2 regions of the Aeribacillus sp. FSL K6-1305 genome follow, and region 2 is predicted to be linked to the other one. Evidence: a T-box and tRNA genes for the amino acid it is inferred to sense, from the RefSeq annotation. Region 2 holds a T-box; the other holds one or more tRNA genes.
What was found. A T-box is a leader RNA that pairs with one kind of tRNA and senses whether it is charged. The one in region 2 lies ahead of alaS (alanine--tRNA ligase), so its partner is inferred to be a tRNA-Ala.

Region 1: it has a tRNA-Ala gene. The T-box ahead of alaS (alanine--tRNA ligase) is inferred to sense a tRNA for this amino acid. The anticodon was not compared.

The regions. Positions count from the first base shown of each region.
Region 1 is NZ_JBBOQV010000002.1:750,939-761,027, forward strand. Features, by position in the region: rRNA gene NST97_RS13375 (23S ribosomal RNA) at 1-826, shown strand, start outside; rRNA gene rrf (5S ribosomal RNA) at 922-1,037, shown strand; tRNA gene NST97_RS13385 (tRNA-Val) at 1,060-1,135, shown strand; tRNA gene NST97_RS13390 (tRNA-Thr) at 1,290-1,362, shown strand; tRNA gene NST97_RS13395 (tRNA-Lys) at 2,113-2,188, shown strand; tRNA gene NST97_RS13400 (tRNA-Leu) at 2,196-2,278, shown strand; tRNA gene NST97_RS13405 (tRNA-Gly) at 2,285-2,356, shown strand; tRNA gene NST97_RS13410 (tRNA-Leu) at 2,364-2,452, shown strand; tRNA gene NST97_RS13415 (tRNA-Arg) at 2,458-2,534, shown strand; tRNA gene NST97_RS13420 (tRNA-Pro) at 2,538-2,614, shown strand; tRNA gene NST97_RS13425 (tRNA-Ala) at 2,626-2,698, shown strand; gene NST97_RS13430 (protein rep) at 2,776-3,543, shown strand; gene NST97_RS13435 (hypothetical protein) at 3,803-4,024, opposite strand; gene NST97_RS13440 (hypothetical protein) at 4,041-4,247, opposite strand; partial or broken gene NST97_RS13445 (protein rep) at 4,528-4,878, shown strand; gene NST97_RS13450 (hypothetical protein) at 5,368-6,723, shown strand; gene NST97_RS13455 (ABC transporter ATP-binding protein) at 6,736-7,419, shown strand; gene NST97_RS13460 (hypothetical protein) at 7,416-7,655, shown strand; gene NST97_RS13465 (hypothetical protein) at 7,924-8,451, shown strand; gene NST97_RS13470 (hypothetical protein) at 8,519-8,872, shown strand; gene NST97_RS13475 (prepilin peptidase) at 9,405-10,089, opposite strand, start outside.
Region 2 is NZ_JBBOQV010000001.1:1,517,705-1,527,793, reverse strand. Features, by position in the region: gene cymR (cysteine metabolism transcriptional regulator CymR) at 1-355, shown strand, start outside; gene NST97_RS07370 (cysteine desulfurase family protein) at 374-1,519, shown strand; gene mnmA (tRNA 2-thiouridine(34) synthase MnmA) at 1,535-2,650, shown strand; gene NST97_RS07360 (tetratricopeptide repeat protein) at 2,732-3,385, shown strand; gene recD2 (SF1B family DNA helicase RecD2) at 3,407-5,782, shown strand; gene NST97_RS07350 (hypothetical protein) at 5,982-6,167, shown strand; gene NST97_RS07345 (AI-2E family transporter) at 6,240-7,301, shown strand; T-box leader at 7,351-7,557, shown strand; gene alaS (alanine--tRNA ligase) at 7,630-10,089, shown strand, end outside.

The DNA.
Region 1 (10,089 bases), on a different contig from region 2:
TTACTGCAGCCTGATATTGAATGTGGGTACAGCTTGTACAGGATAGGTAGGAGCCAGAGACGCGTGAGCGCCAGCTTGCGCTGAGGCGACGGTGGGATACTACCCTGGCTGTACTGACATTCTAACCCGCGCCCCTGATCGGGGCGGGAGACAGTGTCAGGTGGGCAGTTTGACTGGGGCGGTCGCCTCCTAAAAGGTAACGGAGGCGCCCAAAGGTTCCCTCAGAATGGTTGGAAATCATTCGGAGAGTGCAAAGGCAGAAGGGAGCTTGACTGCGAGACCTACAAGTCGAGCAGGGACGAAAGTCGGGCTTAGTGATCCGGTGGTTCCGCATGGAAGGGCCATCGCTCAACGGATAAAAGCTACCCCGGGGATAACAGGCTGATCTCCCCCAAGAGTCCACATCGACGGGGAGGTTTGGCACCTCGATGTCGGCTCATCGCATCCTGGGGCTGTAGTCGGTCCCAAGGGTTGGGCTGTTCGCCCATTAAAGCGGTACGCGAGCTGGGTTCAGAACGTCGTGAGACAGTTCGGTCCCTATCCGTCGCGGGCGCAGGAAATTTGAGAGGAGCTGTCCTTAGTACGAGAGGACCGGGATGGACGCACCGCTGGTGTACCAGTTGTCCCGCCAGGGGCACCGCTGGGTAGCTATGTGCGGAAGGGATAAGCGCTGAAAGCATCTAAGCGTGAAGCCCCCCTCAAGATGAGATTTCCCATCGCGAAAAGCGAGTAAGATCCCTTGAAGATGACGAGGTAGATAGGTCCGAGGTGGAAGCGTGGCGACACGTGAAGCTGACGGATACTAATCGATCGAGGACTTAACCAAGAAAGAGCATCTATTCGTGAAAGAAACGTTATCTAGTTTTGAAAGAATGACATTCCGATGTCATTTGACAACAGGAAGGAAAACAGAAAAGGCTGCTTGGTGGCAATGGCGAAGAGGTCACACCCGTTCCCATCCCGAACACGGAAGTTAAGCTCTTCAGCGCCGATGGTAGTGAGGGTTTGTCCCTTGTGAGAGTAGGACGCTGCCAGGCTGCCTTTATTTAATTGTTTTTAGGAGGATTAGCTCAGCTGGGAGAGCACTTGCCTTACAAGCAAGGGGTCGGCGGTTCGATCCCGTCATCCTCCACCATCTTGCATGCTCGTGAAGATCAATTGGAGAGCATGTTCTGTCTTCTTTGATTATACTTCAGCGTACTACATTGAGATTCTTCTTAAGCAAGCTTACTTTCATTGGAATAACAATTTAAGCAAAGGCAAAAACTGAGTATTGAAGTTGTTATTATGCCGGTGTAGCTCAATTGGCAGAGCAACTGACTTGTAATCAGTAGGTTGGGGGTTCGATTCCTCTCGCCGGCATCATTTTAGTTGTTTTATTATGAATATGTCTTTCAATCAGTTGTCAGACAAGCAATGCTTCATCAAATTTGTGGCAGGTTGTTTTGCCCTGATGTCATTGATCGTCTTCCCAATAGTTAAGACAGAAGAGACAGCTGAAAAAATATTTTTGATCATGAGCCATTGCTCAGCAGGTAGAGCAACGAGCAAGGCTTCATCGAATAAGCGACGAGTTGTCCCGACGCATCCAACATCCTCGAAAAGACTGGCAGAGGAAGGGACATCTGACAAATGAAAAATGGATTAGGAGAAAAAAATTTTTTATGAGCCATTAGCTCAGTCGGTAGAGCAACGAGCAAGGCTTCATCGAATAGGCGACGAGTTGTCCCGACGCATCCAGCATCCTCGAAAAGACTGGCAGAGGAAGGGACATCTGACAAATGAAAAATGGATTAGAAGAAAAAAATTTTTTATGAGCCATTAGCTCAGTCGGTAGAGCAACGAGCAAGGCTTCATCGAATAAGCGACGAGTTGTCCCGACGCATCCAACATCCTCGAAAAGACTGGCAGAGGAAGGGACATCTGACAAATGAAAAATGGATTAGAAGAAAAAAATTTTTTATGAGCCATTAGCTCAGTCGGTAGAGCAACGAGCAAGGCTTCATCGAATAGGCGACGAGTTGTCCCGACGCATCCAACATCCTCGAAAAGACTGGCAGAGGAAGGGACATCTGACAAATGAAAAATGGATTAGGAGAAAAAATTTTTTATGAGCCATTAGCTCAGTCGGTAGAGCATCTGACTTTTAATCAGAGGGTCGGAGGTTCGAATCCTCCATGGCTCACCATTTTGACGCGGGTGTGGCGGAATTGGCAGACGCACTAGAATCAGGATCTAGCGCCTTTATGGCGTGGGGGTTCAAGTCCCTCCACCCGCATCATATGCGGAAGTAGTTCAGTGGTAGAACACCACCTTGCCAAGGTGGGGGTCGCGGGTTCGAATCCCGTCTTCCGCTTTTCTCTGCCGGGGTGGCGGAATTGGCAGACGCACAGGACTTAAAATCCTGCGGTAGGTGACTACCGTACCGGTTCAAGTCCGGTCCTCGGCACCATATTGGCGCCCGTAGCTCAATTGGATAGAGCGTTTGACTACGGATCAAAAGGTTAGGGGTTCGACTCCTCTCGGGCGCGCCATATCGGGAAGTAGCTCAGCTTGGTAGAGCACATGGTTTGGGACCATGGGGTCGCAGGTTCGAATCCTGTCTTCCCGACCAGGGAATTTAAAGGGGCCTTAGCTCAGCTGGGAGAGCGCCTGCTTTGCACGCAGGAGGTCAGCGGTTCGATCCCGCTAGGCTCCATCCAAATATTTATTTATACAACCAATTCCAATAATCCACTGAACCTTAGGGAGATTCCTAAGGTTTTTTTATTGCCCATGAAAAATGGACATGCCTGGCGCAGGTCGTTAAAAATTGCATATCACAATAAATTGATTGTTGAGGAAGCCAATCGGCGATATCATTGTGCTTGGTTATTTCTCACACTGACAGTTCGGAATGTCGAGGGAGGAGAGCTTCGCCAAACGATTTCCGATATGATGAAGGGGTTTAATCGTTTGACGAAGTACAAGCGATTTGATGCAGCCGTCCTTGGGTATTTTCGAGCTTTAGAAATCACGAAAAATCATGAAGAACATACATATCATCCACATTTTCATGTGTTATTACCAGTAAAGAAAAGTTATTTCACAGGCAAGTTATATATTAGTCAAAAAGATTGGACAAGCCTTTGGAAAAAGGCAATGAAACTTGATTACACGCCGATTGTACATATACAGCGGGGCAAAGGGAAAACCAAGATTGATGCTGAACAGATCGAGAGTGAAGTGCGAGAGGCTATAGAGGAGCAAAAAGCTGTTTTGGAAATTTCAAAGTACCCTGTGAAGGATACAGATCTTGTCCGCGGCAACAAGGTGACTGAAGACAATTTGGATACGGTCTACTATCTGGACGACGCGCTGTCGGCTCGGCGACTAATCGGATATGGTGGCATTTTGAAGGAGATACATAAGGAAATGAATCTCGGTGATGCAGAGGACAGCGATCTGGTTAAGATTGAGGAAGAAAATGATGAGGTGGCAAACGCTGCATTTGAGGTTATGGCTTATTGGCATCCTGGCATAAAGAATTACATAATCAAGTAAGAAAAGCAGGCCTAGAGCCTGCATTTCTTACTAAGGTAGATGTTTTTTTAACTTTTTGTCCCATCCTGTGAAGACCATTATTGCCGTTATTGGTAGCCCTAATGCCATAACAAAAATCAAAGATACATTTTCAGATGGACCTAAGATTAAATAAATCAATAACATTATAGCCGCGAGGCTAATATAACTTTTTAAAAATGCTATCAGTGAGTTTTTATTCATAATCTCGCCCCATTTTAAATTATTTTACAATCGTGTATTATATTTGTACTGAATAGGATGTATGGTAATTTTTATAATCAGTTATTGTTATTTTTAATCTCTTTCCTTTTTTTGCAGCATTTATAACTTCTTTTTTATAAAGAGAATTAGAACTCAGTTGTGTTGCTAATGCAGAAGCCCATCCAGCAACTCCACCCCATTTAGTAGCAATAGCTAAAATAACAATTTTTAGATTACTATTACCTTTTATTGCTTTCATATTATTAGCCAACTCTTTATTGAGCTTTGGATAAAGTATAAGACCCTACTACAACTCTCTTTTCTGCTGCATGAGCAACATTACTTGATTTATTAAATCCCAAAAAACTTGTTGATCCTAACAGAGGTGGGGCAACCAATATAATCTTCACTAAAAAACCAAATTTCTTCTTTTTCACAATCATAGCATTATCTCCTTTACTTTCACACTCTTTTTCAATCAAAAAACATCCTTTCCTGGAATTATATGGGCCAATATACTACTACTATAAACAAATATAAGTCTTTTTGGGATACTTTGGATATGATTTAATTAGAATTAGTCGAAAATTTAGAAGGGTTTGAATTAAAGATAGGAAAAAACGTTTTACTTTTTATAACGTGTGGTTTTTGGGATTGATAATGTACAACATTAGAGAGCATACTTCCTTTGCTACAGCGACGATTATTTTAGCTGCTTTCATTGCTGTTTGTTTGATGCTTGAGGTGGTTTGGAAAAGATATAAAAAAGACTTAGAAGAATACGAGAAAGATTTTAAAAAAGCTATCAGAGAACAAAATGCTATTTTGGAAGTTTCTAAGTATCCAGTCAAAGATACGGATGTCATTAAAGGGAATAAGGTCACGGATGAAAATGTGGAAACCGTTTTGGTGTTAGACAACGCCTTGGCATATAAGCGATTAATCGGTTATGGTGGTTTGCTGAAACAGATCCACAAGGAATTGAATTTGGGAGATGCAGAAGATGGAGATTTAGTCTATATCTCCGAAAATGACGAAGTAGCAAACGGTGCTTTTGATGTGATTGGCAAGTGGCATATCGGTTTAAAAAATTATGTGATAAAGAGAGATTAATAGGGTGTAGAAAATTAGAGATACAGAAGATACGGGAGATGATTTTCGTATCTTTTTTTATTGCTCGGCGGGTCACTAGAGGGAAGAAGGTGACGCATGGCGGTTGTCAATTAAAATGTGCGGTAGCGGACCGAAGGGAGCATAAGGAGCACATTTTTTTGTGTTGCTTAACATAGTGCTTTGAAGCCGTTAGTATGATCCGAAAAGTGTATAGCGATGGGGGCAAACAAAACTATCGATATCGATCGAAACATAAAAAATGGGAGAATTTCTAATAAATCGCTAAATATGGTTGATTAATGGTATATTTGGTAATATTATTTAATTGATCAGATGAAGAGAAAGTGAGAGTTTAAATATGAGTTCAGCTATACAATGGCTCAGCAGCTTCATTATTTTTTAGGAAAAATTTAAGAAAATAGATAAACATCGCGTAATGAACATTGTTTCTAAATTTCGTTTTATGGTTTTATTGATGAGGTGCAGACTATGTCATATGTAAGAATTTTTTTTCTTATTGCAATCAATGCTTTAAGAGCATATCAAAGCAATTTGTATGAAAAATTTGAAAAAATTTTACCTGAACTTAAGTATCTGGCGAAATATTATATATACTTTTATGCAGCGTCAAATATTTTATTATTAGGGATTATTCTTTTACTAGACCCTTCTCAAAATGTACATATTCATCGTATTTTAAATGACTATAAATGGGAAATTTTAATCGCAAAATATTTAATGGAATTATTTATCATTATAACTTTGTTAAGATTTGAAGTTCCAAAAGGATTTAAAAAAGTTTATGGATTAATACCGTCTATTTTTTATGTAATCACTGCTAATTTTAAAAACGTTTATACATGGATACTGATACAGTTTATATATTATGCATTTTTAGATAAACAACTTTTTTTGATCTTATTGATTTTAAGCTGTATCATCATTTATCTTTCTTTGTTTGCTAAAATATCAGAATTTCAATACATATTAAATATTTTAAAAATGGCTCGTCTCATGTTTGTAATATTGTTAAGTTATCAAATCATTCAAGAAGTATCGCAAAAAGCAGGTTTTAGCTTCGCGAGTGCAACCAATAAAATCGAGGTTTTATTATTTTTATGGGTGGCTTTTCTATTAATTCTGTTAATATCTAACTATTTTTTATTAAGATATATTAAAGCTACTACACGAATTTTCCAGGAAAAACAATTAATCCATTATTTCAAACTATTTTTTATACCCTTCATATTTTTGACTTTGATACAGATCACATCCAGCTTGTTTGTTTTCATCAGCAATATCGAAGAATCACTGATAATCATATCCTATTTAATTTCATCTCTTTTTGTAAAAATCAAATTTATTGATTTTTTAACTATGGAAACTTATGGTTATTATTTGTTTTATTTAAAGTCTTTAGACAAAAAAATTCAATCTGAGTTTATGATGAATATTAACTTAAATAATTTCTTCTTATTATTGCCCGTTTTACTATTTCACCTCTGTTATCTCATTTTAAATCAGCAATATATTTATGCTTTCCTGCTGATGCTTGTATACATATTAGACATTAAGGCAGATGAACTAATCATTTTAATCACGAGAAAAATATTGAAGAAAAGTGAATTGCCTAATTTGTTTATACACACAAAAAAAGGTTTATCCAACGTATTATTAATAGCGTTTGTTCCCAGTGCCATTATTAGCATTCTTGTAAACAGTAGCAGCATAAAGAGCTCCAGCTTAGCTACAACGATGTTGCTGCTCGTTTCCGTCATACTATTTTGTGTGTCAATATTGGCGCATTATTGGAGGAAGAGCTTTTTTGACGAATTACATAAGTGAGGTAAAAAATAAATGTTAGAAATTAAAAATTTAACGTATAGCATAGGGGAGAAAAAAATTTTAGATCATATATCTTTTTCAATACCTGAAAATGAAGTGACAGCCATTGTCGGGCCAAATGGCGTGGGCAAAACTACAACCGTGCAAATATTGTCGAATATAATCAAAACGGAAAATGCTTCTGTTAAGAGCTTAAATCGTAATAAGAAAATCGTTTACTTGGATATTGAATATTTAGTTTTTGATGAATTGACAGCACAAGAGTTTCTCGAGTTACATTCACGAATTCATAATAAAAATAAAGAAGAGCTTGAAGAACTATTAAACGAATTTGAAGTATTGAATATTAAAGAATTTTTACCGAACAAGTTAAAGGGTCTTTCTTTAGGGCAAAAGCAAAAATTGATTATATTAATGGGATTTATGTCCAATGCAGATATTTTAATATTTGATGAGCCATTTAACGGTTTAGATTATAAATCTGAAATGAATTTTAAAGAGCTGCTCAGAAAAAATAAGTTTAACTTCACAATTATCATCACTACCCATAATTTTCATGATATCGAAAGGTACACTAAGCAGTGCATTGTGATGGAAGATAGCAAAACGATTAAGCAGATTACAAACGTAAATACTCAAAGTTATAAAAAAAATATATTTCAGTATTTAGGTTTAGAACAGGAGCAGTATAAATGAATCGTCAGTTCGTCATAAAAAGGGAAGAGTTCATGAAAATTCCTCTGCTTATATTTGGTTTTTTATTGGCAGGATTCTTCTTTGGCGCATTATTAGAAGTCGATTTAAAAAGGGAAGCTCTCGATCTAAATTTTATTGATATTTTTTTCAATAACGCCTCAATCGGCATTATGTTAGTTCTGCTAACAAGTTTCATATCTTATCCGATTATTTTATATAATTCATTTTTTTTTTAGGGTTAAACATATATTTTGGCATAGAGCTCTTTGGCGTATATAAAACTTTCATGACTTTAATTTTCCATACGCCGATAGAAATAGTAGGATGGATCATATGTATCATCGCTTCGAAAAGAATGAAAGATTTTTATAAAACTGTGTTAAAAAAAGAAATAAACAAAGAAAATATAAAGGCTGTTTGTATGTTATTGCTGACAATGATAGCTGTTTACTTTGTTGCAGCCATAGTGGAATATTATGCTTTTGAATTTCTGGGGGGACATAAATGGTTAAATTAAAAGCAAATGAAAAAATATTATTAATACTGTTTACGCTTTGGTATTTATTATCCATACAATTTATCAGTCAATACATGATCATGAATCAAGGCAGTGTAATCTATGAAATGAACATTTTTAAAACGAAAGAAATCATGTTTGTATTCCTAAATTTTGTCATAATGATCTTTTCGATTGTTTTTCTTTTCTTTCAAGCTTTTATCTATCGATTTATCATACTATTATTTAAACCGCAGAAATATCCATCCATATTTTCAAGCTTTTTTTATTTAATGATTGGATATTTGCCATTTTCCATTACGATCATTATCACAAACTTTATTCATCAAGAGTATGTTTACAATATTTCAACGAATATATACGCAAAAATTTTCATAACGATTATTGTAAACGTAATATATATATTCATCATTGTTAAAAAAAATATCACCGATTCCAAAAAGGCGCTATTATTGTGTATGTTTTTAATCGTAATAAATGCTCTAGTTTTATTCATTAATTTCAATTCACTATAAAAAACGATCGCATGATCATTGACTGTTTTCCAGAGGAACTTTGCAAAATATATGAGAGGATATGAAAATGGTTAATGAAATAAAAATGTATTTTTCTCGTCACAAACCAATTTATGTTATACTTGCTGCAATCATGATAGGATGCGGACTGCAATATTTCATACTTAGCAATGAGAATATGAAGTCTGTACAGGATGCTTTATCGGAAGAATCGGAGTCATTGATTTTCCAAAGCTTCTCTGTCGATATCATTGCCCTCATTGCCTTGCTATATTATATTTTTTGCTCTGCTGCTTCAATCATGAAAGATGGAGTTTTTGAAAAAAATAAAAGCACCCGTAAAATGATTTTACATAAATATACGCTTCTTATTTGTTCGTATTTATTTGCAACGGAATCATTGTATTATCGACTAGCATAATCGTTATCATACTTTATGGATTTCATCATGATATTTTTTATCATGCATTGTTATTACTTATTGCGAAGTCCTATACCGCAATTTTTTATGTAACATGATCTATGTTTTTGGCTGTTCTATTCAAAAAGTATATTTTTATTTTTTCCATGCTTTTTGTTGTGGAGATTGCAAAAATTGCGTTTTTTGCATTTCTGCGTAAATTGGCTGTTTTTGATTACGTTATATTCAATCATTTAGATATTTCTTCTTATTTCCATTTGCCGTCTTCGGAAATTGATAAGGGATATAACATATTATTTTCCATTGCCATATATTTAGCGTATATATTCCTTCTGCAAGCTTTGAGTGTTTATATATTCAACAAGAAAAGAGAGCGTGTAACCGATTAATTAACATTTATCGTTGTTATGGATGGCATTATCACCATTGTAAAGATTTTGAAAAGGCCGTTTAGCTCGCTAGGCTAGCTGTTAAAAATACTTTGGTTTCATATCAAAAGAAAAGAAAAGTCAGACCTGTTTTCTTTTGTCCATTATATGATTAACTGAATATACCAATGGAAAATTTCCGTTTCATAAAAATATGAAAGCACGGCTCCAATACTTATGAAAGGTCCGAATGGTATCGCTGATTTACGGCTTAATTGTTTCGTGATGATGCCAAATAGACCGAATAATGCACCAATTAAGGTAGACAGGAAAAAAGCTAATAAAACTCCTTTAAGACCTAAAGCATATCCTAAAACAGCAAATAGTTTAATATCTCCGCCTCCCATTCCGCCATTGCTTACAATGGCAATGATATAAAGAAGGACAAAACCGACAGTCATTCCAATTATCGAATCATACCAAGGATGAAGCGGAATCCAGGTCCGCAGGAGAACAAATAGAACGAAGAAAAATATTAAAATTCGATTCGGAATCAATTTGTACGATAAATCACTCACCGTAATAATGATAAGAAGTGAAACAAAGGGTAGTGCTACTAAAAGCTCCTCGTTAAATCCAATTTTGTAAAAACTAAAAACAAATAGTAAACCTGTAAACAGCTCCATCACTGGGTAAATAGCCGAAATCGGTACACGGCAGCTTCGGCATTTTCCTTTCTGAAGCACATATGAAAAGATGGGTATTAATTCATACCAGGATAAGAAATGGCCACAATGCGGGCAGTGCGACCTCGGCTGAACGATTGAGTGTTTTTTCGGGATGCGAAGA
Region 2 (10,089 bases):
AGAAGGACCGACATCTTTGAAAAGTATTGCACAATCTCATGATTTATCAGAGCATTATTTGGAACAATTAATTGCTCCTCTCCGCAATGCCGGACTTGTCAAAAGCATTCGCGGAGCTTATGGCGGATATATTTTAGCGAACGATCCGTCCAAAATAACGGCTGGTGACGTTATCCGTGTGTTGGAAGGACCGATCACCCCTGTTGAAGGAATTGAAGATGAACCGCCTGCTCAAAGGCATCTATGGTTAAAAATCCGCGATGCGGTGAAGGACGTTCTTGACAACACGACACTTGATGATTTAGCAAGCCATACAGGAGATAATGAGCAGGACGCTTACATGTTTTACATTTAAAGTCGGGAGGAATTAACTTTGGAACGGATATATTTGGATCATGCGGCAACATCGCCAGTCCATCCCGCAGTTTTGGATAAAATGACAACCTTTATGAAGGATTATTTCGGCAATCCGTCTAGCATCCATTCTTTTGGCAGAGAAAGCAGACGAGAAGTGGATGAGGCTCGAGAGCTCCTTGCCAAAAGTATTCATGCCGATCCAAAAGAAATCATATTTACAAGCGGAGGAACAGAAGCAGATAATTTAGCGGTGATTGGAACAGCGCTTGCTAATAAAGAAAAAGGAAACCATATTATCACAACAGAAATTGAGCATCCGGCTGTCCTCCAATCTTGCCGCTATCTAGAAAAAAACGGATTTCACGTTACGTATTTGCCTGTCAATCAATCGGGAGTTATTTCTGTCGATGATCTTAAAAAAGCTTTAAAAGATGAAACGATTCTTGTCACAGTCATGTATGGAAATAATGAAGTAGGTGCCTTACAGCCTATTTCAGAAATAGGAAGCTTATTACAAAACCATCAAGCGTATTTTCATACCGATGCAGTTCAAGCATACGGACTCGTTCCAATTGATGTTCGCGAGCTGAATGTCGATCTGCTGTCGGTTTCCGGTCATAAAATAAATGGGCCGAAAGGGATCGGTTTTTTATATGCAAAAGCTGGGGTGAAATTCACTCCGCGCATGCATGGCGGTGAGCAGGAATTGAAGAGAAGAGCCGGAACGGAAAATGTTCCAGCGATTATCGGGTTTGCAGAAAGCGCAAAAATTGCAGAACAAACAAGAAAGGAAAAAACAGAGCAATATGTGCATTTTAAACAAATCATGATCGATGTGTTTGAACAAGAGGGCATTTCCTTCGCTGTGAACGGCTCGATTGACAACAGCCTGCCTCATATATTAAACGTTTTCTTTCCGGGAACAAATGTTGAATCGCTTCTTGTCAACCTCGATTTGGCGGGAATTGCGGCATCAAGCGGCTCAGCTTGTACAGCAGGATCAGTTGAACCGTCGCATGTGCTCGTTTCAATGTTTGGCAAAAATTCAAAAGAAATAACTTCATCGGTTCGATTCAGCTTCGGCTTAGGAAATACGGAGGCACAAATTGAATCGGCTGCCAAAAAAACAGCCGAGATTGTTAAAAGGTTAACGTCAAAATAGAAAGAGGTGAGAGAGATGGAAAAGGCGCCGCATGAAACAAGAGTCGTAGTCGGGATGTCTGGCGGAGTAGATTCATCTGTAACTGCTTTGCTCCTAAAAGAACAAGGGTACGAAGTCATCGGGGTCTTTATGAAAAATTGGGATGATACGGATGAAAACGGCGTATGTACGGCAACGCAAGATTATGATGATGTAATCCGTGTATGCAATCAGCTTGGGATTCCTTATTATGCAGTGAATTTCGAAAAAGAGTATTGGGATAAAGTGTTCACTTACTTTTTAGAGGAATATAAAGCTGGAAGAACGCCAAATCCCGATGTCATGTGCAATAAAGAAATTAAATTTAAAGCTTTTTTGGAGCATGCAGCTGACTTAGGCGCGGACTATATCGCAACAGGTCATTATGCACGGGTAAAATACCGCGATGGTGTGTACAAATTGCTCAGAGGAAAAGATCCAAACAAAGATCAAACGTATTTTTTGAATCAGCTGAATCAGAAGCAGCTGTCAAAGGTCATGTTCCCCATCGGGCATCTTGAAAAAAAAGAAGTTAGAGAAATTGCGGAAAAAGCAAACTTGGCAACAGCAAAGAAAAAAGATTCAACAGGCATCTGCTTTATTGGCGAGCGGAACTTTAAAGAATTTTTAAGCCAGTATTTACCTGCTCAACCCGGCAAAATGGAGACGTTGTCTGGTGAGGTAAAAGGGAAGCATGACGGGCTTATGTATTATACGATCGGTCAACGCCATGGACTCGGAATAGGAGGAAATGGCGATCCTTGGTTTGTGGTTGGAAAAAATTTAAAAAATAATATTTTATATGTTGAACAAGGATTTCATAATGAACATTTATATTCAGACTCCATTATCGCAACAAATGTAAACTGGATAACCGGTGTAAAACCAACAGATGAGCTTGTTTGCACCGCAAAATTTCGCTACCGCCAGCCTGATCAGCCGGTAAAAGTGAAAATGATCGGTGATCAAACTGCACAAATTTCGTTTGAACAGCCGGTCCGTGCCGTTACACCAGGACAAGCTGTCGTTTTTTATAATGGAGAGGAATGTCTGGGAGGCGGCATTATCGATAAAGTATTTCGCAACGGCGAAAAACTGTGGTATGTCGGTTAAAGAGATAAGCTGTACCGATCGGAATGAGATTTGTTAACTTGGCGCAGCCTCTTTGCCTTTGGATGTGAAAGGATGAAATGGATGCATAAAAATCAACTGGCTTTAGAAGCAATAAAAGAAGGGAAATGGGAAGAAGCAGCGAAATATTTTGCAGAAGCATTGGAAGAAAATCCAAACGATCCTGTGTTATACGTAAATTTTGGGAATTTGCTTGCCTCTTCAGGTGATGAAGAAAGAGCATTGAAATTTTATGAAAAGGCGATTGAGATTGATAAAGGGACGGCTACTGCGTATTACGGCATTGGAACCGTTCATTATAATGCGGGAGATTATCATAAAGCGAAAACATTTTTTGATCAGGCGGAAAAGTATGGGCTTGCTCATAAAGATGTCTATTTTATGCTTGGAATGTCTCTTTACCAGCTTGAACAGCCCCGTCTTGCACTTCCATATTTTTTGCGGGCGGTTGAGCTGGATGAACAAGATGCCAGCGCTCACTTTCAATATGGTTTATGTTTAGCACAAGCAGGCCACATTCAAGAAGCAAAAAAAGAGTTTGAAAAAACGATCGACCTCGATCAACATCACGCAGATGCTTATTATAATTTAGGTGTTGCGTACGCATTTGAAGAAAATAGAGAAGAAGCTTTAAAAATGTTTGATATGGCGCTTTCCATTCAACCGGATCATTTGCTTGCGGGCAACGGGAAAAGGCTGTTAGAAGAAATGATTTAAACGAAATTAGGAGGAAAGAGGATGGGCGGTCAACAGGAGAGTTTGTTTCATGAGGAAAGTACTCCTTTTGTTCGCGGAGCCATTAAACATATTGTGTTCCAGAATGAGCAAAATTTTTATACTGTTATTAAAGTGAAAATTGAAGAGACGAATGAACAGTTTGAGCAAGATCAAGTGACCGTGACGGGTTTTTTTCCTCTTCTCCAATTACATGACAGCTATACGTTTTTTGGCGCGAAAAAATACCATCCAAAATTCGGCGTACAATTTCAAGCCGAGCGTTTTCAAAAGGAGCTTCCAACTACGAAAGAAGGAGTTATTCAATATTTATCAAGCGGGCTTTTTAAAGGAATCGGCAAAAAAACAGCGGAAGCGATCGTGAATGAACTGGGCGAACATGCGATTTCGATTATTTTGGAGGATCCCGATTCATTAAAAAGAGTGAAGAAGCTTTCAAAGGAAAAAGCCAAAATACTGGCTGAAACACTGAAGGAACATCAAGGTTTAGAAGGGGTTTTAATCGGATTAAATCAGCTTGGCATTGGGCCTGCGCTTGGGATGAAAATTTATCAGCTGTATCGGGAGGATACGCTTAAAATCATTCAAAAAAACCCATATCAATTGGTGGAAGATATTGAAGGGATCGGCTTTATTCGAGCGGATGAAATTGGGAGAGAGCTTGGGATCTCCGGCAATCATCCCGACCGGCTGAAGGCGGCTTGTTTGTTCACTATTGAACAAGATGCTGTAAAAGAAGGACATGTATATGTTACAAAAGTTCAGCTGATGGAAAAAGCGAAAAAATTGCTCACCCAAAATGGAGAAGACATATCTGATCAGGATATTGAAAGAATCATTCTTGAATTGGAAGAAGATCGAAAAATTATCGTCGAGGAAGATCGAATTTATTTACCCTCTCTTTACTATGCTGAAGTGGGACTTGCCAATAACATTGAAGAAATTTTAACCCAAAACCAATTTCAAGATATGTTTCCTGAATCAGAATTTTTGCTGGAGTTAGGAAAACTGGAAGAAAAAATGAATGTTCAGTATGCCCCCTCTCAAAAAGAAGCCATTCAGCGGGCTATTCATTCGCCGATTCTTTTGCTGACCGGCGGGCCTGGAACGGGAAAAACAACCGTTATCAAAGGCATCGTTGAAATTTATGCGAACCTCCACGGCCTTTCATTGAACCCAAAAGAATATCAAAAGAAGGAAGAGCCGTTTCCCATTGTACTGGTGGCACCTACCGGACGAGCTGCAAAAAGAATGGCAGAAGCAACCGGTCTTCCTGCCGTCACAATCCACCGCCTTTTAGGATGGAATGGTTCAGAAGGATTTGAACACAATGAGGATCATCCGATTTCTGGAAAGCTTCTGATTGTTGATGAAGTATCAATGGTTGATATTTGGCTCATGCATCAATTGTTTAAATCGCTTCCTTCGGACATACAAATTGTTCTTGTCGGAGACGAACACCAGCTTCCGTCCGTTGGACCCGGCCAAGTGCTTCGCGATTTGATTCAATCCGGACGAATCCCAGTTGTTACACTGACAGATATTTATAGACAAGCAGAAGGATCTACAATTATTGATTTGGCCCATTCAATCCGCCAAGGAACTCTTCCAGCGAACCTTTTGCAAACGACACAAGACAGATCGTTTATTCCTTGTACAACATCACAAATAAAAGAAGTTATAACGAGAGTAATTGAGAACGCTTTGAAAAAAGGATATTCTGCGAAGGATATACAGGTGTTGGCACCGATGTACAGAGGGATTGCCGGCATTGATCAGTTGAATGAAATGCTTCAGGAAATGTTAAACCCCCCTTCAAAAGAAAAAAGAGAGATCAAGCATGGCAACGTTATTTACCGAATCGGGGACAAAGTGCTGCAGCTCGTCAATCAGCCTGATCAAAACGTGTTTAATGGCGATATTGGGGAGATTGTTTCTATTTTTTACGCAAAAGAAAATGTCGAAAAAGAAGATATGGTGGTCATTTCTTACGACGGTATCGAAGTAACCTATACGAAGCAAGATTTTAATCAGTTTACTCATGCTTACTGCTGCTCCATCCATAAAGCGCAGGGAAGCGAATTTCCGATTGTCATTTTGCCGGTAGTAAAAGGCTACTTTCGGATGTTGAGAAGAAATTTGATTTATACAGCTGTTACAAGGAGCAAGCAATTTTTAATTATGTGCGGAGAATGGGAAGCGTTAAAAATGGGAGTATACAACAATCAGGAGTCGATGAGGCAGACAACCTTAAAAGAGAGGCTGAAAACGTCTGAACTTGTCGAGCTGAAAGAGGAGCTTCCTTTTCCACTAGAAGATGCCAACATTGGGATGGAGAACATCACTCCATATGATTTTATGGAAGAGGGCGAAGGATAATAAATTTGTTCCTTTCCATAAGATCGATAACGATTGACAGATGATGCTGCAAACAGGGGACAAATTGTTTAAGCATAAAAAAGCATGCTTTATAGAGACGTATAAATTTTTTGAAAATGGTAACAAATAGTAGTGTGCATAGCGAGAACATACCGGATTAATAAATAATTAAATAAATGAATAAAGAAGGTGTCCCTGTTTGTTAACATGTCCCAATTGTAAAAGCAAAGATATTGGAAAAATCGGAGTCAATCAGTATTATTGTTGGCATTGTTTTATTGAGCTTACCGTTACAAAAGGCATTATTCACACACATCAAGTAGAAGAAGACGGAACACTAAGTTCTTTAGATGACTTGTTTCCTGAAGAAGATCGTGCGATTTGAGGCGCCTAAAATGGGCGCCTTCATGCATATTTTCGTGAGCATTCCTCAAAATAAAAAGAGGAGGGATGCGGGATGAATGAGCGAGAGCGGAAATGGCTTTTCCGAATCATTTTTTTTCTCATTTTATCATTGTTTGTATATATGGTTCTTCAGCTAAAAGTCATTTGGTTTCCTATTTTCAAAATGTTAAAAGCTGTTTTAATTCCTTTTATGCTTTCCGTCTTCATTACCTACTTGCTTCATCCCGTAGTGGAAAAGCTTTACCGTTCAGGTGTTCCAAGAACATGTTCGATTCTCATCATCTATTTTATTTTTTTCGGAGGAGTCGGTTTTAGCTCTTATAAAGGTGTCCCAATTTTTGTTGAACAAATGAAAGACCTTTCCGAAAATATCCCTATGTTTACAAAATATTACCAAAGCTGGACGGATAAAATTCATGACGGAACAACCAATTTACCTGGAGAAATTCATCATCGAATTGAATCTTTTATTGCTGGAATGGAAACATCCGTCGCTGCCTTTCTTGAACGGATGCTTTCAAGCATGAAGTCAATTATTGATTATGCTGTTATTATTGGTGTCATTCCCTTTCTCGTTTTTTATATGTTGAAAGATTATGAGAAAATGAAAAAGGCCATTTGGTACTTCACCCCGAAGAAATGGAGACGTGAAGGGAGACGTTTTTTAGAAAACGTCGATGAGTCGCTCGGAAGTTATTTGCGGGGGCAACTATTTGTTTGTTTTCTGATCGGGCTGGCGGCTTCGATTTTGTTTTGGCTGTTTAAAATTAAATATCCGTTAATTTTAGGGACGATTATCGGAATGACCAATATTATTCCTTATTTCGGTCCATTTATCGGGGCGGTTCCTGCTTTGATGGTCGCTGCAACGCTCTCCATTAACAAAATAATTGTAGTGCTTTTCATCATTTTTGGGCTGCAATTTATTGAAAGTAATATTCTTGGCCCTTTCATCGTTGGGAAAAGCCTGCATATGCATCCGATGGTGATTATTATGGCGCTCTTGGCGGGCGGAGAAATCGGCGGAGTGATCGGTTTAATTTTAGCTGTGCCTTTTATCACTGTTCTGAAAGAGATATTGCTGCATATCATCCGTCTGAGGAAAGCGCATTGACAAGCGATTTTTCCTTGTCTATAATTCGTGATAGACATGGAATAAGTGCATGAAAGCGATGACGAATCGAGTATGTTGCAGTCCATCTTAAAAGAGAGGGGCTTCCGAGGCTGAAAGAAGCTCTAGATGAAGGGCAACAGAACGCTAATTCTGAGTGCAGGCAAAACCTGACGAAAATGCCACGTTACGGCAAATGAAGGTGATGAGCAATTGGCTCATAATCAGGGTGGTACCGCGAGTAACTCTCGTCCCTGTGTAAATCAGAGCATTTACATAGGCGAGAGTTTTTATTTTGCGAGAAAAATGAAGACATTTTAGGAGGAATGCCATGAAAAAGCTCACTTCAGCACAAGTTCGTCAAATGTTTTTAGATTTTTTTAAGGAAAAAGGACATTCGGTTGAACCGAGCGCTTCTTTAATTCCGGTTGATGATCCGTCACTATTGTGGATCAACAGCGGTGTCGCAACATTGAAAAAATATTTTGACGGAAGGGTTGTTCCTGAAAATCCGAGAATTACTAACGCACAAAAATCAATCCGAACAAACGATATTGAAAATGTCGGAAAAACAGCGCGCCATCATACATTTTTCGAAATGCTCGGAAATTTCTCAATCGGCGACTATTTTAAAGAAGAGGCGATTGAATGGGCATGGGAATTTTTAACAAGCGAAAAATGGATTGGCTTCGACCCAAATAGATTATCAGTTACTATTCATCCGGAAGATGAAGAGGCGTATGACATTTGGAAAAATAAAATCGGGTTGCCGGAAGAACGAATTATCCGTTTGGAAGGGAATTTCTGGGATATTGGTGAAGGGCCAAGCGGACCAAATACTGAAATATTTTATGATCGTGGAGAAGAATTTGGAAACGATCCAAATGATCCGGAACTTTATCCCGGTGGTGAAAACGAACGCTATTTGGAAGTTTGGAATCTTGTTTTTTCTCAATTTAATCATAATCCTGATGGAACTTACACTCCGCTTCCAAAAAAGAATATTGATACAGGCATGGGCTTAGAGCGAATGGTTTCTGTCATTCAAAATGCGCCGACCAACTTTGACACAGATCTCTTTTTACCGATCATTCAAGCTACCGAAAAGATTTCGGGGGAAGCTTATCGAACCGACAAAGAGAAAGATGTCGCTTTTAAAGTGATTGCCGACCATATCCGCACGGTTACATTTGCTGTTGCAGACGGTGCGCTACCTTCTAATGAAGGCAGAGGGTATGTACTTCGCCGTCTTATCCGCAGAGCGGTTCGGTATGCAAAAACGATCAACATAGACCGCCCGTTTATGTATGAATTAGTTCCGGTTGTAGCGGAAATTATGAACGATTACTATCCGGAAGTAAAAGAAAAAGCATCTTTTGTTCAAAAGGTAATTAAAAATGAGGAAGAGCGTTTCCATGAGACTCTCCATGAAGGGCTTGCCATTTTAGCGGATGTAATCAAAAAGCAGAAAGGACAGGGTAGCCGAATAATTCCAGGCGAAGATGTGTTTCGGCTTTACGACACATACGGTTTTCCAGTGGAATTGACGGAGGAATACGCACAAGATGAAGGCATGGAGCTGGATTATGAAGGCTTTGAACGAGAAATGGAGCATCAAAAAGAACGTGCAAGAAAAGCCAGACAGGATGTCGACTCGATGCAAGTGCAAAGCGGAATTCTTGTGGAATTAAAAGAGGAAAGCAAATTTGTCGGCTACAATACCCTGGAAGCAAATGCACGGGTGCTTGTGATCATAAAAGATGGGGAATTAGTCGATCAAGCCGAGAGCGGGGAAGAGGTCCAAATTATATTGGACGAGACGCCTTTTTATGCTGAAAGCGGAGGTCAAATTGCTGACAAAGGAATCATCAAAAATGATGATGTGGTCTTAAACGTAAAAGATGTGCAAAAAGCGCCGAACGGCCAACACTTGCACCGGGCTGTCATCGAAAAAGGCGTTTTGACAAAAGGAGCAGCAGTTTACGCTTCCGTTTGTGCAGAGTCTAGAAAATCCATCGTGAAAAATCATACAGCGACACATTTGCTGCACCAAGCGCTGAAGGACGTGCTGGGCGTACATGTCAACCAAGCTGGATCGCTTGTTGCTTCCGACCGTCTCCGTTTTGACTTTTCACATTTTGGACAAGTTTCAACAGAAGAGCTGGAAGAAATTGAGCGAATTGTAAATGAGAAAATTTGGGAAAGCATTCCAGTCTCTATCGAGCACATGCCTCTTGACGAAGCGAAAGCGATGGGCGCGATGGCTTTATTTGGAGAAAAATACGGAAAAATTGTTCGCGTTGTTCAAGTAGGCGATTATTCGCTTGAGCTTTGCGGCGGATGCCATGTAACAAATACAGCGGAAATCGGACTGTTTAAGATTGTTTCCGAAACTGGAATTGGTGCAGGAACCCGCCGAATTGAAGCGGTGACAGGAAAAGAAGCGTACCGGTTTATGAATGAACAATATTTATTGTTAAAGGAAATTGGGGCAAAACTGAAAGCGAATGTAAAAAATCTGCCGGAGAGAATTGACAGTCTGCAGCAAGAAATAAAAGAACTACAGCGGGAAAACGAATCTCTTACGATGAAGCTTAGCAATCTGGAAGCGGGGAACATCGCTGAAAAAGCGGTAACGATCAACGGTGTAACAGTTCTTGCGGAAAAAGTTCAAGTGAAAGATATGAACAGATTGCGCGGCATGGTCGATGAACTGAAGCAAAAGCTCGGCTCGGCTATTGTTGTGCTAGCAACGGTATCAGACGGAAAAGTAAATTTAGCAGCCGGCATC